DNA from 3 places in the Gordonia sp. NPDC003504 genome. Region 3 is predicted to be linked to each of the others. Evidence: riboswitches for the same ligand, from Rfam matches in the RefSeq annotation. Region 3 holds a riboswitch; each other region holds the start of a gene.

The links. A riboswitch is a leader RNA that binds a small molecule or an ion and turns the genes downstream of it on or off. The one in region 3 is predicted to bind cobalamin.
Region 1: it holds a riboswitch for cobalamin, as region 3 does, so the genes downstream of both, metE (5-methyltetrahydropteroyltriglutamate--homocysteine S-methyltransferase) here and ACWDPV_RS23930 (CbtB-domain containing protein) in region 3, are expected to answer to the same signal.
Region 2: it holds a riboswitch for cobalamin, as region 3 does, so the genes downstream of both, ACWDPV_RS17170 (FecCD family ABC transporter permease) here and ACWDPV_RS23930 (CbtB-domain containing protein) in region 3, are expected to answer to the same signal.

The regions. Positions count from the first base shown of each region.
Region 1 covers NZ_JBSFPC010000023.1:8,395-16,222, reverse strand. The annotation lists gene ACWDPV_RS23525 (acetyl/propionyl/methylcrotonyl-CoA carboxylase subunit alpha) at 1-449, shown strand, start outside; gene ACWDPV_RS23520 (hypothetical protein) at 459-830, shown strand; gene ACWDPV_RS23515 (3-hydroxyacyl-CoA dehydrogenase) at 1,052-1,915, shown strand; gene ACWDPV_RS23510 (nucleotidyltransferase family protein) at 1,921-2,487, opposite strand; gene ACWDPV_RS23505 (solute carrier family 23 protein) at 2,689-4,674, shown strand; gene uraD (2-oxo-4-hydroxy-4-carboxy-5-ureidoimidazoline decarboxylase) at 4,684-5,205, shown strand; gene uraH (hydroxyisourate hydrolase) at 5,254-5,580, shown strand; cobalamin riboswitch at 5,752-5,988, shown strand; gene metE (5-methyltetrahydropteroyltriglutamate--homocysteine S-methyltransferase) at 6,139-7,828, shown strand, end outside.
Region 2 covers NZ_JBSFPC010000009.1:132,041-139,868, forward strand. The annotation lists gene ACWDPV_RS17160 (ABC transporter substrate-binding protein) at 290-1,369, opposite strand; gene ACWDPV_RS17165 (ABC transporter ATP-binding protein) at 1,378-2,202, opposite strand; gene ACWDPV_RS17170 (FecCD family ABC transporter permease) at 2,199-3,185, opposite strand; cobalamin riboswitch at 3,382-3,545, opposite strand; gene ACWDPV_RS17175 (hypothetical protein) at 3,722-4,129, opposite strand; gene ACWDPV_RS17180 (hypothetical protein) at 4,265-4,888, opposite strand; gene ACWDPV_RS17185 (TetR/AcrR family transcriptional regulator) at 5,038-5,679, opposite strand; gene ACWDPV_RS17190 (IS1380 family transposase) at 6,487-7,828, opposite strand, start outside.
Region 3 covers NZ_JBSFPC010000026.1:12,833-20,660, reverse strand. The annotation lists gene ACWDPV_RS23940 ((2Fe-2S)-binding protein) at 1-300, opposite strand, end outside; gene ACWDPV_RS23935 (CbtA family protein) at 297-1,214, opposite strand; gene ACWDPV_RS23930 (CbtB-domain containing protein) at 1,227-1,451, opposite strand; cobalamin riboswitch at 1,485-1,616, opposite strand; gene ACWDPV_RS23925 (acyl-CoA dehydrogenase family protein) at 1,817-3,040, shown strand; gene ACWDPV_RS23920 (Nramp family divalent metal transporter) at 3,223-4,509, opposite strand; gene ACWDPV_RS23915 (molybdopterin-dependent oxidoreductase) at 4,607-7,363, opposite strand; gene ACWDPV_RS23910 (FAD binding domain-containing protein) at 7,369-7,828, opposite strand, start outside.

The DNA.
Region 1 (7,828 bases), on a different contig from region 3:
AGTGGATCGAGACCGACTGGGACAACCCGATCGAGCCGTACACCGGTGGCGAGGCCATCGAGGACGACGACGAGGCCCCGCGCCAGAAGGTGATCGTCGAGGTCGGCGGCCGCCGCGTCGAGGTCACCCTGCCCGGCGATCTCGCCCTCGGCGGCGGCGGTGGCGCCGCGAACGGCGTGATCCGCAAGAAGCCCAAGGCCCGTACCCGCAAGAAGGGTGGCGGTGCCGCCGCCTCCGGTGACGCCGTCACCGCACCGATGCAGGGCACTGTGGTCAAGGTGGCCGTCGAGGAGGGACAGACCGTCGCCGCCGGCGACCTCGTCGTCGTGCTCGAGGCCATGAAGATGGAGAACCCGGTGACCGCCCACAAGGACGGTGTGGTCACCGGCCTGGCCGTCGAACCCGGCGCCGCGGTCACCCAGGGCACCGCCCTGCTCGAACTGAAGTAGGACATTCCGCTGCAACCCGTCGAGATCAACGCCGGGACGTGGTATCTGCGTGGGCTTCGCGCCGACGACCGGATCACCGACGTCCCGGCGTTGTCCGATCTCGGGGTCGATGACCCCGTCGGATTCGTCGCCGCATCCGACGCCCGGTGGGCCGACGAAACCGAATTCGCCTGGGCCGTCTGCATTCCCACCACCGGTGAGCTCATCGCGCTGATCGGCGTCACCGCCGACGGTGACGCCGGCACCCTGTGGGGCCGGGCCCGTACCGGCTACGACGAGGCGCTGGCGGCTGCTCTTGCACCGGTCTCCCGTTTCGCCGACGGCGCGCTGGACCTGCGCCCCTCGCCGTCGGTCTCGCCGCAGATCCCGTCACACCGCTGACCTGTTCGCCCGTTCCGCTCGCGCTCGTGCAGACCCACATGAGCGTCGCCCGCTCGCGCGAGCCGGGACGAGCCGCGGTGTCTCGTGGCAGACACCGACCGGCCGATGTGACCGATCGAATCTGCCCATACCGCCATGATCCGGCGTCGCACACACGTTGACTGAATAGGTCGTGTCGATACCGTTCGACACCTCGTGACGACACCCATCGGAGGTCAACGATGACGAAATTCCACAAGATCACGGTGCTCGGGGCCGGGGTCCTCGGTTCACAGATCGCGTTCCAGACAGCGTTCCGAGGCTTCGAGGTGACGTCCTATGACGTCTCCGACGATGCCCTGGCCGCGGCGGCCACCCGTCTCGATTCGCTCGTGTCCACCTACGAGGCCGAGGTGGCCGGAGCCGGCGACGGGGCGGCGAAGGCGGGACGCGCCCGCATCACACTGACCACCGACCTGGCGCAGGCGGTGACCGATGCCGACCTCGTCATCGAGGCCGTGCCCGAGGTCCTGGAGTTGAAGGAGAAGATTTATCGGGAACTGGCGAGCCTGGCTCCGGAGAAGACCATCTTCGCGACCAATTCGTCGTCTCTGCTGCCCAGCGATCTCGCGGCCGCCACGGGACGCCCGGACCGATTCCTGGCCCTGCACTTCGCCAACCGTGTCTGGCAGTTCAACACCGCCGAGGTCATGGGCACCGCCCAGACCGACCCGAAGGTGTACGAGGCGGTGGCCGAGTTCGCCGAGCAGATCGGTATGGTGCCCATCCGCATCCACAAGGAGAAGCCGGGCTACGTCCTGAACTCGCTGTTGATCCCGTTCCTCAATGCCGGGCTGGAACTCGTCGCCGGCGGCTACGCCGACCCGCGCGATGTCGACCGCACCTGGCGAATCGCCACCGGGGCCCCCATGGGACCGCTGCAGATCTTCGACATCATCGGACTCAACACCCCGTACAACATCCTGATGAACGGCGATCAGGGCAACCGTCACCTCGGCGCCTGGCTCAAGGCGAACTACATCGACAAGGGCAAGTTGGGTGTGGCCAGCGGTCAGGGCTTCTACTCCTATCCGCAACCCGACTGAGCACATCAGCCCCGGCGGTGATCCTGGTCTGTTCCGCGGGCCAGGTCACCGCACTCCACCTCGATCACGCGATCGGCGTGGGCGCGCAGATAGACCGCAGCGCCGACGTCTCCCCGAACGGCGTCTCGCACGCCCGCATGGTGTGCGGCACCGATGAAGACCGGATGACCGGGCACCCCCCGGAACCTCGCCCGCACCAACCGGTCCCGGCGGCCGTCGGCCACGTCGAGAATCCGGGCCACCACCTGACCGTCGACGTCGGCCACGTCAACAACATGTAAAACCACCGCCGCGACCTCCGGTCTCGCAGCCACGTCGGCGAGCACCGCCCTCACCGTTTCCGACAGCCCGTCAGACCACCGCGGAACCATCAGCCCTCGAGCCCCCAACGGGGGTTCGACCGTGGCCGCACCCATCGCGACGACCACCTCGTCACAGCCCCCATCACCGAGTGCACGAACCGCCGACTGAAGCCATTCACCTTGCTGCGCAAGAATTTTGGGCATCCCGTAGCGGCGTCCCGCACCCGCGGCGAGCACGGCTCCGACCACCACCTCCGGCATGGTTCCCATTGTGCGCCCGGGCCCGCCCGAGCGCCCGCGAACTGCCCGCCGGGCGATCCGGCTCCACGCCCGGTATATCCCTTTTACCTGATCGCAATATACGATCCGACGGTCGCGAAAAGGGTTGCGTGGGTCCACTATTGACCTGCTGTGCACCGGACATCCCCGGTCCACCGACGTCAGAAGTTCATATTCGCAGGGAGTCAGGCGATGTCCACCGATTCGGCCCCGGCCGCGGCACCGAAAAAGAAGAAGCGCGTCCACCCCGTCGACGAGGTGCCACCACCCGGCAAACTCGTCGCACTGGGCGCCCAGCACGTTGTTGCGTTCTATGCCGGGGCGGTATTGGTACCGCTGCTGATCGCCCGCGCGATCGGCCTCGACTCCGAGGCGCTGACCATGCTGATCACCGCCGACCTGTTCACCTGCGGTATCGCGTCGTTGCTGCAGTCGGTGGGTATCTGGAAGATCGGTGTCCGGCTGCCCCTGCTGCAGGGCATCACGTTTGCCACGCTGGCCCCGGTGATCCAGATCGCCAACCAGAACGGCGGCGGACGTGTCGGCCTGCAGACGGTGTACGGGGCGGTGATCGCGGCGGGTGTCTTCACCTTCCTCATCGCACCGTTCTTCGCCAAACTCATCCGTTTCCTCCCGCCCGTCGTGACCGGCACCCTGATCACGATCATCGGCATCTGCCTGATCCCGGTGGGCGCCGGTGACGCGGTCACCAACCCGAACGAGCATCTGAAGGACGCCGCCAACTGGCGGTGGGTCTGTTACGCCCTGGGCACCATCTTGCTGATCGTGTTGATGCAACGGTTCTTCCGCGGTTTCATGGCCACCATCGCCGTCCTCCTGGGCCTGGTGATCGGCACCTTCATCGCCTGGCTGTGCGGTGACGCGAGCTTCTCCTCGGTGGGCGAGGCCAACTGGCTGGGCTTCACCCCGCCCTTCGCATTCGGTTGGCCGCGTTGGGATATCGTCGCCATCGTCTCGATGATCGTGGTGTTGCTGGTGGTCGCGGTGGAGTCGACCGGCTCGATCTTCGCCACCGGCGAGATCGTCGGCAAACGCATCAAGGCCGACGACGTCGCCGCAGCGGTCCGCGCCGACGGTGTCGCCACCGTCATCGGTGGGTCGTTCAACTCGTTCCCCTACACCGCCTTCTCGGAGAACGTCGGTCTGGTGCGCCTGACCGGGGTGAAGAGCCGGTGGGTGGTGGCCTGCGCCGGTGTCATCATGATCATCCTCGGTCTGCTGCCCAAGCTGGCCAAGGTCGTCGAGTCGATTCCGGCCCCGGTGCTCGGCGGTGCCGCCCTCATCATGTTCGCAACCGTCGCGATCGTCGGAATCCAGACCCTGACGTCGGTGGACTTCACCGACCACCGCAACCTCATCATCGCCGCCACGTCCCTTGCCGTGGCCCTGTACGTGCAGTTCTCGCAGTCGTCGGTCCCCTCCCAGGTGATCGAGAAGAACGGCAGCATCACCGACGTCCCGGAACTGCCCGGTGTTGATCAGGCGATGCCCAACATGGTGTTGCAGATCCCGTTCTCCACCGGCATCACCATGGGTGCGATCTGCGCAATCCTGTTGAATCTCTTGTTCTTCCACGTCGGCGGCAAGGGTCCCGCGGTCGCCGGCAAGGGCTCGATCACCCTCGACGAGGTCAACACCATGTCGCGCGAGGAGTTCCGGGAGACCTTCGGCGAGGTTGTCCAGGGCGTCGACTGGGTGCTCGACCGCGCCTGGGAGCAGCGCCCGTTCGAGGACGTCCACGATCTGCGCAGCGCCTTCCAGGAGGGCATGCTCACCGGCAGCGACACCGAGCAGCTGGACCTGATCCGCGCGTTCCCCGACCTGGGTGCCGAGGACGAGGAGACCGGCGAACTCCGGGCCGCCGACCACAAGGGCCTGTCGCACCTGGAAGAGACCGAACACGAGAACGTGGTCAACCTCGCCAACGCCTACCAGGAGCATTTCGGCTTCCCGCTGGTGATCTGCGCACGTGAGACCGAGCGCTACGATCGAGTGCTGCGCAACGGCTGGGCGCGCATGGACAATTCCGAGACCTCGGAGAAGTCCTTTGCGTTGATCGAGATCGCCAAGATCGTCAACTACCGGTTCGACGACCTGGTCGCCGACGCCAACCCGTTGACGTCGGTGCGATTCGGCCGACAGCCCGAACTCTCCTAGGCTGGGGCAGTGCGACGAGTGGATTGGCGCGGTCTGCCCAGCTTCAACGACCTGTCCGAGCGGCAGGCGATCGGCACACTGTACGAGTGCTGCAGCTCGTCGATCTGGGCATTGCGCGTCGCCAAGGCACGGCCGTTCATCGATGACGAGGCGCTGCTGGAGTACGCCGACCTCATCCTCGCCGAACTCACCGAGGCCGATCTCGACGAGGCTCTGGCCGGCCATCCGCGCATCGGCGACCGCCCCGACAACGCTTCCTCACAGCGGGAGCAGTCGGGGGTCGCCGGCGCGGACCCGGCCGTCCTGGATGAGCTCAAGGAACTCAACAAGGCCTATGACGAGAAGTTCGGGCACGTCTACCTGGTGTTCGCCAACGGCAGACCGGCCGCGGAACTGCTGGCCATCCTCAAGGAACGCATCCGCAACGACGCCGCGACCGAACGGCGGGTGATGCGCATGGAGCTGGCGAAGATCAACCGCGCCCGGCTGCAGCGCATGCTCACCCCCGCCATCGAGTATGTTGACGACTGAACGTCGCACCGCACCCGGCGGCCCGACATCGCAAGGGAGCGAACACCGATGACCGGTCTGTCCACCCACGTCCTCGACGCGGTCTCGGGGTCGCCGGCCGTCGGTGTGGCGGTGTCCCTGCAGGACGCCGCCGGTGGCGAGGTGGCCGCCGGTATCACCGATTCGGATGGCCGGATCGGTCAGGTAAACACCGAACCCCTGATCCCGGGCATCTATCATCTGGTGTTCGACACCGGAAACTGGTTCGCCGACAACGACATCGACGGCTTCTATCCCGAGATCGACATCTGCTTCACCGTCGACGACCCGGATCGCCACTATCACGTTCCGGTGCTGCTGAGCCCGTTCGCCTACTCGACGTACCGCGGTAGCTGAGCACACCCCGTCCCCACTGACAGCGCTCACCACGACACTGACAGCGCCCTATCCCCCACTGACAGCGCCCTATCCCACACTGACAGCGCCCGGCACGACACTGACAGCGCCCGGCACCCGAGCGGGGGGCACTGTGCGCACCTCCGGTCCGGTCGACGCCGGGGCGTGTGTATCCTGGCCTGCGCAGTTGGTTCGCCACCCCGGGATGTCATGGAGCCCCTACACCCGGGTCGGCGTCGAAAGAGGGAATCCGGTGTGAATCCGGAACTGTCCCGCAGCGGTATGTCGGAACGACCGCCGTCACACGCACTGGGCGCAACGCCCGGGAAGCGACGGCCACTAGGAACCGGGTCAACGATGACCTGCCCGCCGACGAGTCCGAAGACCTGCCTGCTGTACCGGTCGCGCCGCGATCGGTGGATCGTCGCCTCGTGGACCGGGCGTTGGTCGGACAGGCAGCATCAGGCGAACCACTTCCCGTGGTTCGCCACGGGGCTTGATCGACCCACCCTGCAAAGGCGACGGACCGTCGGAAACCATTGCAGGAGCATCACACTCATGTCCGTGAGTACCACCAGCGGCTCTACTCCGAAAGCTGCACCGTTCACCACCACCGTCCTCGGTACGCCCCGTATCGGCCCGCGCCGCGAACTCAAGCGCGCCATCGAGGGCTACTGGGCCGGGCGCGTCGACGCAGACGATCTGGCCGCCGTCGGCGCCGGACTGCGCCGCGACACCTGGGCGCAACTCGCCTCGGCGGGCTTCGACTCGATTCCCGTCAACTCGTTCTCGTACTACGACCAGGTCCTCGACACCGCCGTCATGCTCGGCGCGCTGCCCGAGCGTTTCGCCGCGATCGACGATGCGCTGGACCGCTACTTCGCCGCCGCCCGTGGCACCGCCGAGTTGGCGCCGCTGGAGATGACCAAGTGGTTCGACACCAACTACCACTACATCGTTCCGGAGATCTCCGCGGACACCCGATTCTCGCTGCACCCGGAGAAGGTTCTCGCCGAACTCGCCGAGGCCCGTGACGCCGGCATCAATCCGCGACCGGTGATCGTCGGTCCGATCACCTTCCTCGCACTGTCCAAGACGGTCGGCGCCGACGACGCCGCGCCGCCGCTGGACCGCCTCAACGAGTTGCTCCCGCTCTACCTCGACCTCCTCGCCCGCCTCGCCGAGGCCGGAGCCGAGTGGGTGCAGATCGACGAGCCGATCCTGGTCACCGACGTCGCTCCCGAACTCCCGGCGCTGGCCGGCTCGGTCTACTCGACCCTCGCCCAGGCGGACTCTCGTCCGTCGATCCTGGTCGCCACCTACTTCGGCGACGCCCGCGAATCCCTCGGACCGCTGGCGTCCTCGGGTGTCGAGGCGGTGGCCGTCGACCTCGTCGAGGGCAGCATCGAATCGGTCGCCGACGTCCCCGGACTGGCGAATCTGCTGGTCGTGGCCGGTGTGGTCGACGGACGCAACATCTGGCGTACCGACCTGGAGAAGGCCCTGGGCACCCTGGCCACGCTGCTCGGCTCCACCGGGTCACTGGCGGTGTCCACCTCGTGCTCCACCCTGCACGTGCCGTACTCGCTGGAGCCGGAGACCGAGCTCGACGACAATCTGCGCGGATGGCTGGCCTTCGCCGCCGAGAAGTATCAGGAGGTCGCGGTCCTGTCCGACGCGCTGCGCCACGGTCGTGACGCGCAGGCCGATGCGTTCGCCACCTCTGCCGCCGCTTTGGCGACCCGCGACACCGACCCGCGCGTCCACAACCCGGCGGTCCGCGAGCGCCTCGCCGCCGTGACCGACGCCGACGCCACGCGCGGCGAGGCCACCGCCCGCCTGGCGGCGCAGAACGAACGACTCGGACTGCCGGTCCTGCCGACCACGACGATCGGCTCCTACCCGCAGACCTCGGCCATCCGTCTGGCCCGCGCCGCGCTGCGCTCCGGCGAGATCGACAACGCCGAGTACGAGCGACGGATGCGCGCCGAGATCGCCGATGTGATCGCGTTGCAGGAGAAGATCGGGCTCGACGTGCTCGTCCACGGCGAGCCGGAGCGCAACGACATGGTGCAGTACTTCGCCGAGCAACTCGACGGATTCTTCGCCACCGCCAACGGCTGGGTCCAGTCCTACGGCACCCGGTGCGTGCGCCCGCCGATCCTGTTCGGCGACGTGTCGCGTCCCACGCCGATGACCGTCGACTGGATCACCTACGCCCAGTCGCTGACCGGCAAGCCCGTGAAGG
Region 2 (7,828 bases), on a different contig from region 3:
ATCGCGGCGAAGGTGACGAACTCCGAGGTACAGACCGGAGTGAAGCCGGCTGGATGGGAGGGCGGGTGACGGTACCGGGGGCGTCGGGGTCGGTGGTGGTCATGATGGCGTCCTCTCGGCTTGGCGATCCCGTTACGACACCCGGTGCCCCAACACCACCCGCAGGGGTATTCGCCGAGGTGGCCCCGAGTGATCGGTAGGCCGAGCCGGCAACGATCACATCGGATTCGGTTGCCGAAGCCCGCGTACCGAAAGGTCCCGGTGGCGACGTAGTCGGAGAACGAATGACTCAGTAGGTCAGCCAGTCGTTGCCGCCGAGTCCGAGTCGCCTGACGTCCAGTGTCGGCGTGATCCGGGACTGCGGAGCGAGGTCGTGGGCCTCGAAGACCTTACGCAGGATTTCCGCGGAATCGATGTTCAGGGGACTCGACACCCACATGGCGTAGGGGAGATTGATGAAGCGGTTTTCCTTGACGGCGCGGAGGTTTCGGCTTGCCGGGTTGCTGCGCAGCGCCGCGATCTTCTCCTCGACGGACTGTCCGGGATAATCGACGAACGCGATCACATCGGGGTCGGCGGTCGCCACACGCTCCCAGCTGACGGTGGTCCAGGTGTCCTGCACATCCTCGGTGGCGTTGCGCGCACCGGCGGCGTCGATGATTCCCTGAGGGCCACCGAAGGACCCGGACGAGAAGACCGTGTCGGTGCCGCTGTCGAACAGGAAGACGGTGGGCTTGTCAGTGGGCTGCGGGGCCGCGCGAAGCGCCTGAAGGCGGGTCTGGACATCGTCGGCAGCCTGTGCGCCGACATCGGCGTTGGCGGTGATGGTCCCGATGTTGCGGAGGTCGGTATCGAGTGCGACCCAGGGATCCATTGTGCCGCGTGCACTCTCGCCGTTGACCTGACGGCATGCCTCGGACAGTTGATAGACATCGATGCCGTGCTGGGCGAGGATCTCGGGCGTGATGCCACGGGATTCACTCATGCCGTAGTTGTATCCGGCGTAGAGCACCTGCGGCCTCGCTCCGACGATGTTCTCCAATGTCGGTTGCTCGGGCGCCACCTGCTTGAGTTCGTCGACCTGAGCGCCGTACTCGAGTCGCAGCACGTCGGCGTCGCGTGCCATCGAACTCACTGCCACGATCTGGTCCGCAGCGCCCGCGGCCAGGGAGATGGCGATCATGCCACCGTCATTGACGAAGAGGCGCTCGAGTGGCTGGTCGTAGGTGACATCCTCACCACAATTGGTGACGGTGACTGTGTCAGCAGATGCGCCGGTCTCGGTGTCGGAGCCACACGCGGTGAGCCCCAATACCAGTGCGGTGACGGCGAGGCCTACGGCGGGAATATGGCGCTGGGCGGTAATCATCTGAGTTGTCATCCTTGATCGGTGTCGTCGGCGGATTCTGCATCGGTGAGCAGCAGGTGGGGTTTTCCGGTTCGGGGGTGGTGCACGACGTCGCCGTGCACTGAGAAGACGGTGCGCAGCAGTTCGGAGTCGAGGACCTCTGTCGGTGTGCCGACGGCGACGATGCCGCCGTCGGCGATGACGGCGACCTGATCGAAATGCCGCAGCACCAGGTCGAGGTCGTGCATGGCGGCGACGATGGTGGCGTCGAGTTCGTCGAGAATGCGCATCAGACGAAGTCGCCACGCGGCGTCGAGGTGGTTGGTCGGTTCGTCGAGGACAAGAATCGGCGTGTCCTGCGCGAGCGCTCGGGCGAGCACCACACGATGACGTTCGCCGCCGGATAGCTGTGTGCACGATCGTTGTTCAGCGCCTGCGAGCCCAACCGTTTGCAGTGCGCGAGTGATGATCTCACGCTCGGCGTCTCCGGCGGGGGCCCACGGGCTGCGGTGCGGCGTCCGTCCCAGTCCCACGGCTTCGGTCAGTGTGAGTTCGGCCGAGGGCTGCTCCTCCTGGCCGACGACGGCGACCATACGCGCTCGCTGCCGTGGACGCATCGCGTGCAGGTCGTCGGCACCGAGACGGACGGTCCCGGCCGCCGGTGCCTCGAGTCCGGCGAGTACCCGCAGCAGGGTGGTCTTGCCGGCGCCGTTCGGACCGATGAGGGCCAGGCGCGTCGCCGCCGGAACCGACACATGGACGCCAGAGACGATGACTCGGCCGCCGCGTCGGCATTCGACACCGCACGCGGTCAGCGACACCTCAGGGGCTGCGATGGCCGCCGGGACGCTCATCCGCCACTACCGAAGGAGTACCGACGACGACCCATGAGGTAGAGGAATACCGGGGCACCGATGAGTCCGGTGACGATGCCCAACGGCATCTCCCGCGGTGCGGCCGCCACCCGGGAGATGACGTCCACCCACACCAGGAACAGCGCTCCGCCGCACACGGCGACCGGCAGCATCGCGCGATGCGTGGCCCCCACCAGCATGCGGGCCGCGTGGGGAATGATCAGGCCCACGAACCCGATTCCACCCGACACGGCCACGAGTACGCCGACCAGCACGCCCTGGACCACGAACAAGCCGGTGCGCAGCGCGGCGACGGGTACGCCCAGAGAGGAAGCGGTGTCATTGCCCGTCGCGTAGGCATCAAGCCAGGAATGGATCAGGAGCATGCCGAGCAATGTGGTCAGCACGACCACTCCGGCCAGCGGGACCTTTGCCCAGGTCGCCCCGGCGACACTGCCCAGCATCCAGAACATCACCCCCTCTGCGGCCTGCGGGTCGCCGGCGGAGAAGACCATCAGCGACGACAACGACATGAACGCCGACGACAACACGACTCCGGACAGGATCAGCCGGATCGGAGTCAGCCCGCCCTGGGCCAACGCAACGGAGTACACGGTCACGGTGGCGACCAGCGCTCCGATGAGTGCGCCGCCGGTCAGCGCCCAGATCCCCAGTCCGGCAAGGGCTCCCATCGTCAGTACCGCGGTTGCGCCGACGGCGGCTCCGGCGGAGACACCCAGCAGGTACGGCTCCGCGAGCGGATTGCGCACCAGCACCTGCATCACGGCGCCGGCCAGGGCGAGTCCGGCCCCGACGATCGCGGCCAGGATCGAGCGGGGCAGACGCAGATCCCACACGATCACCGAGTAGGCGGCGTCGACCTCGTTGCCGGTGAACCTGCCGATGACGGTCTGCCACACCTCGGAGATCGGGATGTGTTCGGCCCCGAATGCCACCGACGTCACGAGGCTGAGGCAGGTCAGTGCTGCGAGGACTCCGGTGAGCGCGAGCGGCGGTAGGCGCCGGGCGGCTGGGCCAACCGGAGTGCGGGCGGTGAAGCGGGTCCTGATCCTCGGCGCCGTCACGAGTGAAAATCGTTCCGGCAGCGATGGTGTGAGATGCCGGGAAGGTACACGTCTACCTCGGTGTGTCGGGGTACCTGTGCGCGAGGTACGCGATGGACTCATCGGTGGAACGGCAGGTATCGGACTCGGGAACACCCTCGCGGTCACTCGTGTGATGCCGTGAGGTGAAACCCACACCGTTGCGCGCCAGTCCCGGAGTCGCACCGGGTTCCCTGGCATCCAGCTCTCGGGATGCGAACCGTTCTCGCTGACAGAGCGTAGCAAGTCGGTTTTGTCTCATTGTTCGGGTGGGTTGCTGAGGGCGACGCTGACGTGGCGACCGATGCCGGGGTGAGGTTGCCAGGGTGGGGTGGAACCGGAGTGGACATCAGCACGATGTTCACCGAGCAGGCACTGTCACGCGCCGTCGAGCTCGGCGTCGTCGATCTGCACTGTCACGCTGTGCGTGTCACGTCCGAGAGCGCGCGGCGCGGGGATGGCTCGGCCGCGCGCTCCGGGTATCCGATCCGGAGCGACACCAGACCTTCGTCCTGGGGAATGCCGATCACGTGGCTCCATTGCGGGCCGTATTCGTCCGGCTGTCGCAAGGCCGCGTCACGGGCGATGCGTTCGGTGATCTGGTTCATGTGCTGCATCGCGATTCCCTGTGCGGTCGCGGCGAGATGGATGTGTTGGATCAATCGGCCGCCGGCCAGGCGTGATTGTGGGTTGGCAACGTCGGGAACGCGAATGATGCCGTAAGCGGTGGCGGTGGCGGTGTGTACGTCGCGAGTGCTCTTGAGCCAGAACGCATCCCCGCTGCTCCGTGATTGTGCGGGAAGGACCTTGGCCGCAGCCAGCATGGCGGGAGCCATCCCCTGGCCGTCAAGAGTCAGTCCGTCACGGTGGCGGTCGATGTCGCTGCGGTCGTTGCGAAACCACGCGAACGACTCTTCGGACATCGGAGTGTCGTCGATGATCGACTGCGTCGCGCGGACCTACATTTCGCCGAGGGCACGTCTGCGGTCGGTGTCGGTGATCCATACGACATCGGGCGTCGGTTCACCGAGTCCCGGGGAGTCCGAGGTCAGTGTGGACAGCGCGGTCTCCGACACCGATCGGGAGGCGTACGGGCCGCGATTCGAATGGCGCAGACCGATTGCTTCGGCAAGCGCCCTGTCCTGCGTGCTGGGCACGACCCCCGGCTGCAGTGCGAGATGGGCGATGTGGCCGGCGTTGGCGTCGGGGAGTGGGGTGACCTCGGCGACGAGTCCGCGGGCACGTGCCGCGATTGCCATGTTCTCGATCGCGCAACCGAATCCGACCATACGTTCGCGGCCGTCGGAATCCATGATCGGCATCGCGCGAGTGGGATCGGCGTACAGGTCGATGCTGTCGGTGCCGACGACAAACGTCCACGGCTGGATGTTGTGGGGATTGGCGGCGAGGACTCCGGCGGCGACGATTCCGCCGACCCCTCGCTCGGATTGCCACTGCGTCCACAGGTCATACGGTGTGCCCTCGCCGGAGTCGAAGACACCGTTGGTCGCCGCGCGGATACCCACCGCCCCGCTGCCCACCACGACGAGGGCAAGTGCCCCCAGCCCGACGCCTTTCAGCACTGATCGACGGTTCAGGTGCGTTGTGGGCGGTGTTGACGCCTCTGGTTCGCCATCTTCGCCATCTTCGCCGGAACGCGAATCCGGGGGATCCTCGGGGGTAGATTCAGCACCGACCGATTCGGTGTCGTCTGCGTGTGATTCGTTGTCGCTCATGTCCATTCTCCTTGAGGTGGCAGTCCGAGTGCGAGACGACCGCGCTCGGTGAGTAGGGGTTCGATGATGGCAGTGTGCGCGCGGTGCGGATCGAAGAGATCTCGGCCGACGGCGTCGGCGAAGGGAACTGCAGTCTCCGCGACGAGCCACAACTGTGTGATGACGTCGCGAACAGAGGATGGTGGATCGGGCCGACGTATCAGCCCGTCGCCGATCACCGATTCCCCGATCGCTTCGAACAGGGCCAGTCGTCGCTCGAAGTTCGCGCGGTACATGGACCGCAACGTGGGGTCGGCGTGGAGCAGCGTGAACAGTTCGCGCGAGAAGAAGACGAATTCGGTGGTGACCGTGGCCTGCCGTCGCCCGGCCCACCAGAGGGTCTGCAGGATCTCGTCCGCCGTGCGGTTCTGATCGATGGGAGGCTCGGATCGCACGCTCCACTGCTCGTAGAGTGCCCGGACGATGTCTGCCTTGTCGGGGAACCAGTAGTAGAGGTTGCCTGGGCTGATGCCCGCCTCCCGGGCAATCCGTGCGGTGCTGACCGCTGCGGTGCCATCGGCGTCGAACAACCGTCGTGCGGTGTCCAGTATCTGCTCACGACGCGCTGCCACCCGTTGTGGTGTCCGACGAACTCTCATATTTGAATTATCACTCTAATAGAGAGATTGATCTAGTAGATCTCGGTGTGATCTATGGTCCACTTCCTCGGCGCGTGGGGTGGGGCATGAGCTGAGCCCGGTGGCAGGTCCGCTCACACAGAATGTGCAGAGCGCACTCGTGGCGGATCTCAGTCGGGATCTTCCTGGTGTCGCTGCGGAGTCGCCGACGGAGGGGCCGCGACTTGCCGGGTCACCATGTCGCCGGGTCACCATGTCGCCGGGTCACCATGTCGTGGACGAGCGCCGTCACGTAGTCGACCAGTTGTTGATGGGTGACGTCCTCGAGCCGCCCGTCGCTCCAGTCGACGAACAGTGTCGACAGTGCGCCGGTGAGTGCGCTGATGACGGACTCGCGTACCGCCGAGTGCCCGATCGAAGATCGCCATCAGCAGTTCGGTGCGGTCGGCGAAGCTCTCGTGGAAGTAGCGGGGGCTCAATCCGGCGTTGCGGGTGACCGCGCATCGTGACCGCGCGGCCCCCTCGGTGCCCATGAGGTCGAGCCCGGCGTCGACCCCCGATCACCGGATGGTGTGTGCGCGAGGGTCTACGCGTCGGCGGGATACCCGGAACCAATCAGTACACGGTGCCCGCCAAGCAGATCACGGTCGGTCCGGTGCTCAACTTCGGCTCCCTAAGCCTCGATCCACCGATCAGCTTTCTGGCGTGCCGTGAAAGGTGTTGAGCGCGTTCGGCCCGGCAGTGGGCGTGTGAGAGTCGCCGATCTCTGATGTCGGCGTGTTTCACTGGGTTTCGTGTCGGGGCCGCTGTCTGGCCGCTGGTTAGGGGTCAGGCTGGGTGTTGTGGTCCGATCGTGTTGCTGAACAGCAGGTTCCACTCGTGTTCCCATGGCCAGCGAGCGGGTAGGTGCATGGTGATGCGTCGGGCTGAGGACGCGATACGGGCCGGTATGCAGATCAGGGTGCGGCGGATCGTGGGGGTGGTGGCTTTGACCAGGCGTTTCCCGCCGAGACTGGCGGCGGCTCGGGTGAGGTTGAATGCGATGACCGCGCACACCAGCCAGGCGGCGTTCGCGCAGAACTTCCCCGACGGCAGATGCGCCAACGCGGACGCCTTGAGGTCGGCGTGGACCTGCTCGATGATCGCGTGACCGCGATGCGTCTTGTCGGCGGTGACGGTGTCGAGAGTGCTGGTGGTGAAGAACGCATGGAACCGCCACACCTCGAACAACCCGTCCCCGTCGGGCTGGAAGTCGGGAATGCGGCGCACCACCAGCCGCCCGGGAATCTGCAGGCGCTTGGCTTTGGAGGTGAACGCGGTGAACTCGATCTCGGCGACCTCGGCGCGCGACACCCACGTGCCGGTGTCCTCGTCGAAGACGGCATCGGTGTACTCGATCGCCGTCCAGGCATCGTCGGCGATCTCGCTGATCGCCGCCCGCACGTGCGAGTCCTGACGGACGGTGACCGACACCTGGCGCCGGCACGGATCGCGGTGGAAGATGGCACGGTGACCGTAGAACGCCGAGTCCGCGCGCAGCAGCACCTGGCCGGCAGCCTGTTTCGAGCGCAGACGTTTGAGCGTCGCCAGCGTGTCGGCGATCAATCGATGTGCGCCGCGTGCGGAGTTGCACGCCCCTTTGCGCAGACGCTGCGCGGCGATCACCGGTGCACCCTGCGCGGTGGTGAGGGTGGTGATCGCCGAGTTCAACCCGCGCACGCGGGTGTAGCCGAACCCGGCGCCCTGTTTGGCCGGGCCATGCACTTCGATGATCGAGTCGTCGATGTCGACCATCACCGGCCCGTCGATCCCGGCCAGCACCGGTGTCCGGGCATGCAACCCGGACAACAGGCGAGCGGCGATCGCATCGAGCTGGCGGACATGCCCGAAGGAGAACTCGCGCAGAAACGACCCCAACGTCGACGGGGCATACGGGTGATCGAACACCCGGCCCATCGCCCCGTGCCGCAACATGGTCATGTCATCGATGCTGTCAGCACCGGCGACCATCCCCGCGACCAGCGAGAACACCTTCCGATCAGGGTTGGCGCCTTTGTCGGTCGGCACCGTCAGATGCTCGCGGGCCAACCCTGACAGGCCCGCGCGTTCGGCCAGCGACATCACCGGAACCAACCCTGCCGCTGCGAGGAGATTCGGGTCATCACATGCT
Region 3 (7,828 bases):
TTCGTCCTGCCACCAGATGTCGTCCGGGCGCAACGAGATCGGTGGATCACCCAGGGCCTCGACGGCGATGGCGGGGGCGATGATGCGCGCGACGAGACCCAGATGTGTCACCGATGCGGCGACCCTTTCCTCGACCGGGCCGCCGGCAGCGAGCGCGCCGCGGACGCGCGCGACGCGATCGGTGAGGATGCCGGGGTCGGCGAGCAGGTCCGACATCGGCGTCCACGGAGTGATGGCATGGTCGGACGCGGCGTGCCGCGCAACGCCGAAGAAGGGGCCGAGTTCGTCCAGGTGGGTCACCGTGTGACGAGCGTATCGCGCCGGTCCTCACTCGGCCGCGCGTCATCCGACGGCATCATCCGGTTCATCAACGCGCCGAACACCATTCCGATCACCAGCCAGATCAACGCCTGATTGAGCAGTGAGTACCAGCGGAACTTCCACAACACGTCCGCGTCGAAGCCGGGGTAGGCGATCTGGCCGGGCGCGTAGGTCTTCCCGTCGATGGTGAGTGGCTTGTCGAGGATGTTGGTGATCGGCTGCGGCGTTTCCGTGGACGCCCGCGCGAAGCCGAATTCGCCGGCGTGGTCGACGTTCGCCTGCAGGTCGCCGAGCGAGGGCATCGCGGCCAGTGCGATACCGAACAGGACCAGGAAGCCGGCGCCCGCGACCAACACGGCTCGGTAGGTGCCGATCCGGGAGTGCAACATGTGCGCGACGTACACCGCGAGTCCGAGGAGGATCAACGAGATCGTCACCATCGCCAGGTACAACTGTCCGCGGGTCGCGATGGTGAAGTCGTGTCCGATGGCCGGCGGGTTGGCCGGGTACTTGACGAACGGGAGCAGGTAGATGCCGAGGAATCCGAAGCCGGCGATCAGCCAGGAAAGGTACTGCGCGCGGAGACCCGTTCGTCCCATCAGGACCAGGTAGGCGACCGCGATCAGGGCGCCCATCGCGACGGAGAAGCCGATGATCCCGGTGGCGATGCCCACCGTCGACTGGATGGATCGACTGAAGATCTCCGAGCCCTCGGCCTCGGTGGCCCGGCCCGCCGCCTGGTTGAGGGCATCGAGGACCTCGTCTCGCCCCGACTCGTAGTCGATCGCCGTGTTGATGACGGGTTCGGCAAAGATGCGGGCGAAGACGAAGCCCAGAATGCCGGCGATCAGACCGGCCAGGGCTCCGCGCCCGATGACGCGGAGTTCCAACATCGTTCAGCCGGCTCAGTGGCAGGGGAAGCCGAGGAAGTGGCGGGCGTCGTGCACCCACTCGTGGACGACCATCGTCTTGCCGAACACGGAGGTCATCCCCTCGTCGATGCCGATGAAGTAGTAGGCCAGCAAGGCCAGCAGGACGGTGATGCCGAGGATCAGGGCGACACGCCCGGCGGACAGCGCCTCGGGTGAGACCTGGACGCCGGCGCTCGGCTGTGCGACGTGTGAAGTCATCGGAACCTCCTGGGGTGATGCGCCCCGTCGATGGTGTGCAACTCGGTGACGGCGACGTGTCTGACTTGCCGGTGACGTATCGCGTGGGCGATACGTCGGGCTCACAGTGGCGCCACCGTCCCGGATTCTCACCGGGTTCCGTGCGCCGTCGCAGATGAGCACATCACCCGGAAGAGTGCAGGTCAAGACGGGTGTCCGGGATGTCTCGATAGTCCCGTGCGGAGGTGGCCGCATTGTCCGGATCGGCGCATCCCTCAGCAAAGAGATGAAATCTCCGATCTGTTCCTTGACGGTGACAGTGGCGGCTGACACAGTTGGGAGCTGAAACGTGTTCCACTGGTGCTCCCTACTTGTGAGGTGTGTCGATGTTCGAATGGTCAGAGGAAGATCTGATGGTGCGCGACGCCTTGCGCGCGTTCATCGACAAGGAGATCCGTCCGCACATCGACGAGCTCGAGACGGGGGTGCTGCCGCCCTATGACATCACTCGAAAGTTGTTGTCCACCTTCGGTGTCGACGCGACGGCCAAGGATGCGCTGGAAAAGGAGCTGGCCGCCGAGGCCGCCGGGGAGAAGCCGTCCGGCGGTGGCGGCGGAGGTGCCATGGCCGGCTCGATGTTCATGATCGTCAACATCGAACTGGCCGGTGTCTGCCTCGGGCTCGTCGGTTCCATGGGCGTCAGCATGGGGCTGACGGCCTCGACCATCCGCGGCAAGGGCACCCTCGCACAGAAGAAGCGCTGGCTGCCCGAATTGGTGACGATGGAGAAGGTGGGTGCGTGGGCGATCACCGAACCCGACTCGGGCTCGGATGCCCTCGGCGGCATGAAGACCACGGTGCGTCGCGACGGGGACGAGTACGTGCTCAACGGGCAGAAGACCTTCATCACCAACGGTCCCTACGCCGACACGATCGTCGTCTTCGCCAAACTCGACGACGGCTCGGACACCCCGATGCGGGAGCGCAAGGTGCTCTCCTTCGTCCTCGACAAGGGTATGGAGGGGCTGACCCAGGGCAAACCGTTCAAGAAGATGGGCATGGTGAGCTCGCCGACCGGTGAGTTGTTCTTCGACAATGTGCGCCTCGGTCGTGACCGGCTGCTCGGCGAGACCGAGGACACCGGCTCGGATTCGCGTGGCGCAGAAGGGGCAAAGGCCGGTTTCACCGCCGAGCGCATCGGCATCGCGGCGTTGGCGATGGGCATCATCAACGAATGTCTACGCGTGAGCATCGATTACGCGAAGACCCGCACGCTGTGGGGTCAGGAGATCGGGAGATTCCAGCTCATCCAGCTCAAGCTCGCCGAGATGGAGGTGGCCCGGATCAACGTGCAGAACATGCTCTTCAGTGCGATCGAGCGCACCAAGGCGGGCAAGCCGCCGAGCCTGGCCGAGGCGTCGGCGATGAAGCTGTATTCGTCCAAGGCCGCCACCGATGTGGCGATGGAGGCCGTGCAGCTGTTCGGCGGCAACGGCTACATGGCCGAGTATCGCGTGGAACAGCTTGCGCGCGACGCCAAGTCGCTGATGATCTACGCGGGCAGCAACGAGATCCAGGTGACCCACGTGGCCAAGGGGTTGCTGGCCTAGACGCGCCGCCGATACCGGCCTCGACGCCGGGCGTCGTCGAGGCCGGTATCTGTTGGTCTCAACCCCGAACACCCGGTCGCGCAACCACTGCGGCAAGCACCAGATTCAGTGGTCGCGGTGGCCAATGGTCGCGGTGGTGAACGGTCGCGGGGGCCGTGCCGCCGGCGGTGGCCCCATTCCGCTCAGGTCCCGGTCAACACCAGCACGATGAGGGCGATGTTGAGGACGACGATCATCACCGACGACAGGGCCGCGACGATGCGCAGTGGCCACCCGTCGGCGAACTCACCCATCAGTGACCGGTCGGCGGTGAGTCGTCCGAGCGGGATGATCGCGAAGGGGATGCCGAAACTCAGGACCACCTGGCTCATCACCAGTGCCCAGGTGGGATCGACGCCGAGGGCGAGCACCGCCAGGGCGGGAACCAGGGTGGCCAGCCGCCGGATCACCAGCGGGATACGTCTGTGCAACAGGCCGGCCATGATGGCCGCACCCGCCGACGATCCGACCGAGGTGGCGGCCAGTCCGCTGGCCAGCAGCCCGATCGCGAAGATGGTCGCCATGTGCGGTCCCATCGAATCGGCCACCGCGTGGTAGGCGCCCTCGATGGTGTCGGTGCCCTCCTTGCCGCGCAGATTCTGGGCCGCGAGCAGCAGCAGGGAGATGTTCACCGCGCCGGCGATGATCAGGGCGGTCACCACATCCCATCGGGTGGCACGCACCAGCAGCCGCCGTCGGGCCGGGGTCTTGGCGACGCCGTGCCGGTCGATCACCAGTGACGAGTGCACGTAGATGGCGTGCGGCATCACCGTCGCGCCGAGCATCGAGGCGGCCAGCAGCACGGTTTCGGGACCCTGCAGGCGGGGAACGAGACCGCCGACGACGTCGGACACCGGCGGCGGGTTCACCACGAGACCAGCCAGGAAGCCGACCACGATGATGGCCAGCATCGACAGGATGACGGTCTCGAAGACCCGTTGCTGGCGCGGGTTCTGCAGCAACAACACCACCGTGGAGACGACGCCGACGATGATGCCGCCGATCAGGAGGGGCAGATCGAAGAGCAACTGCAGGGCGATCGCGCCGCCGAGGACCTCGGCGAGGTCGGTGGCGATGGCGACGATCTCCGCCTGGGCCCAGTAGGCGAGGCGTCGGCGTTTACCGAGCCGTTCACCGAGCAGTCCGGGGAGGCTTTTGCCGGTGACGATGCCGAGCTTGGCCGACTGGTACTGGATGAGCATGGCGATGACGTTGGCGATCACCAGCACCCAGACGAGCAGGAATCCATAGCGGGCGCCCGCGGTGATGTTGGCGGCGACGTTGCCGGGGTCCACGTAGGCGACGGCGGCGACGAAGGCCGGGCCGAAGAGTGCGATCTGACGGAGCGACCGGTATCGACGCAGCCGGATCCGTCGTCGGGCCGCCGCGGTATCCGGTGCCTCGGAGGTGCGCGTGTCCACCTGATTCACCCGCTCAATCTGACACAGCCGCGGCTGATCATCAAATAAGGCGAAACCAAAAGTTCGGTGAGCCGAAAAACCGTGGCGGGTGTGTGAGCCGGATTCGTCACCGCAGGAGCCGCCAGATCCGATCCCGCGACATCGGTGTCTCGTGTGGTCGCACACCGATGGCCCGTCGGATCGCATTGGCCAGCGCCGGCGCCACCGGGTTGTACGGCGATTCGCTCATCGACTTGGCGCCGAACGGGCCGAGGTCGTCGGAGGTGTCGGCGAAGAACACCTCGGTATCGGGGATGTCGGCCATCTGCGGCACGCGGTAGGTACGCAATACCGGCGTCAGTACCGCGCCCTTGCCGTCGAGCATGATCTCCTCGTACAGGCTCGAGCCGATCGCCTGCGCGACGCCACCCTCCACCTGTCCGAGGCACTGTTCGGGGTTCATCACGGTGCCCGCGTCGGCGGCGTGGACGGACTGCATGATGACCACCGATCCGGTGTCGGTGTCGACGGCCACGCGGAATGCCTGCACGTTGAAGGCGATGGATCGCAGTTCGCCGTGTTCGGCGCCGGTCGCCACGGCGCGAGGCCCGCCAGGGCGTTCGATGCGGTGATCGGCGTCGACGGCGCCGATGAGTTCGGTGAAGGTGACCATCCGCTCCCCGACGAGCGCGCCGTCGGCGGTCAGCCGGACCTCGTCGGGTGTGACCGAGCACAACGCGGACGCGGTGCGCAGCAACACTTCTCGGAGTTCCAGCGCGGCGCCGTACACCGCCTTGCCCGCGACGGTGGTCCCCGCGGAGGCGAAGGCCCCGGTGTCGTAGCCGGCGGCATCGGTGTCGCCGTGATGGAGGTCGACGCGATCCACCGTCGTCGACATTGTCGTCGCGGTGATCTGGGCGTGCACGGTGGTGGTGCCGTTGCCGAACTCCGCCGTGCCGACCCCGACGTGATAGGTCCCGCCGGCGTCGACGGCGACGGTGACATCGGAGTGATGTCCGCGTGGGGCCATCGTCGCGATCGCCGCGAGGGCCATGCCCTCGCCGATCCGCCACGACTCTCCGGCCGGTGCGGTGACTCCGTTGCCCTTCGTCAACGCCGCTTGGGCGAGATCGAGGCACTGGTCGAGTCCGTAGCTGCCGTAGACCAGATCCTTCTCGGGTTCCGGGTGTGCGATCAACAGCGGATCACCTTGTGCCACAGCGTTGATCCGGCGCAGCTCGAACGGGTCGACACCGAGCCGCAGCGCGAGCTCGTCCATCGCACTCTCGATCGCGAAGATGACCTGCCCGAGGCCATAGCCACGGAAGGCCCCCGACGGCGGGTTGTTGGTGTAGACGACTTCGGCATCCACCCGTTTGACCGGGCAGGTGTACACCGAGACCGATTCGGCGCAGGCGTGGAACATCACCCCGATCGCGTGGTTGCCGTAGGCGCCGGTGTCGGAGAGCACGTCGACCTTCATGGCGGTCAGCCGCCCGGCGTCATCGGCGCCGAGATCCACAGACACCTCGAAGGGATGACGGTAGGTGGTGCGGGTCATCTCGTCGGTGCGGGTCATCTCGTAGCCGACCGGACGGCCGGTCCGCAGCACCGCGATCGCGACGAGATCCTCGGTGAGCAACTCCTGTTTCCCGCCGAATCCGCCGCCGACACGGGCGGCGACGACGCGGATCCGTTCCGGTGGGAGATCGAGGAGCAGGGCGAGTTCGTCACGCACCAGGAAGGGGACCTGGGTACTGGTCCGCAGGACGAGGCGGCCGTCGTCGTCGAGCCATCCGATGCTGCCGTGCGTCTCGAGCTGGGCGTGGCTCACTCGTGACGTCCGCCAGGTTCCGCCGACGGTGACCGGCGAACTGTGCAGTGCGGCATCCACATCACCGCCGAAACCGTCATGGAATGTGGCGATCACGTTGCGGTCGGCGTGCGCCACCCGGTCCGCCGGGGTGCGGTCCGGGTGGATGAGCGGGGCACCCGGCCGGCGGGCGTCGGACGGATCGAACACCGCGGGCAGGGGTTCGTAGGTCACGGTGATCCGGCGGCATGCCTCCTCGGCGGCCGTCGCGGTGTCGGCGACGACGGCCGCCACCCGTTGGCCGACGAACCGGACAACGGGATCGAGGACCAGGGTGTCGTCCGGATCGTCCTCGCGAAGGTCGTGCCGGGCAGTGGAAAACCGTCGGGTGGAGACGTTCTCGTGGGTGAGGATCAGATTCACGCCGTCGACGGCGGCCGCGTCGGTAACCTCGATCGAGGTGATCCGGGCATGCGCGTGCGGTGAGGTGAGCACCCGCAGGTACTGCATCCCCGGCACCTCGACGTCGAAGGTGTACGGTTCGGTGCCGGTGACGACGCGTTCGGCGGCAAGGGGATTCACCGAGGAGCCGACACCGGTGCCGGCCGGGCGGGCGGCCACCGAACTGGGGGCGTGCTCGCCGGTCACGCCTTCGTGAATCGCCGAACGAATCGCCCGATAACCCGTGCAGCGGCACAGGTTTCCCTTCATCCGCCGCGGGAGATCGTCGAGATCATCGGCTTTCAGCGTCGAGGCGGTGACGATCATTCCGGCAGTGCAGAATCCGCACTGGAAACCGAAGTTGTCGACGAAGGCTTCCTGCATCGGATGCAGGTCGCCCGGCTTGCCGAGTCCGGACACGGTCGTCACCGACGCGCCCTCGATGCGCTGGGCGGGATAGATACACGAATGCACCGGCGTCCCGTCGACCAGCACCGAGCAGGCCCCGCAGTCGCCGGCGTCGCAGCCCTTCTTCACCTCGAAGTGGGCGGCGTCGCGCAGGAACGTCCGGAGGCATTGGCCGGGTCGTGGTGTGGCGTCGGCAGATTCACCGTTGATCTCGAAGTGCATGGATCTCACCGTCCGCCGGTCGTGGGCTGCGTGCGGTCGCTCAGTTCGGCCCGGATCTGCTCGGCGAGCGTCCCGCTCACCCCGCGGCGCCAATCCGCAGAGCCGAGCGGATCGGTGTAATAGCCATCGGCGGAGTCGATGTCGGCGCGCAGAGTGGCCGCATCGGGAAGTATGGGATAGCGCAGCACCGTCGGCCACCCCGTCGCGGCGGTGATACCGAACACCGCGGTTCCGTCGTCATCGAGGCGCCCGGTGACCACGGCCGCGGAGCGACCCAGTTCGGCCAGGGCGATCTTGCGGAATCCGGTGAACCCGCGCAGCGCATGGCCGGGGATATCGATGGCACGCAATACTTCTCCCGACTCGAGTGTGTTGGTGCCGTTGCCGGTGACGAGGGTGGCGACCGGCACGGCACGCTCGGTGCCGTCTGGTTTCCAGATCAGTGCCACACCGTCGAGTGCGACG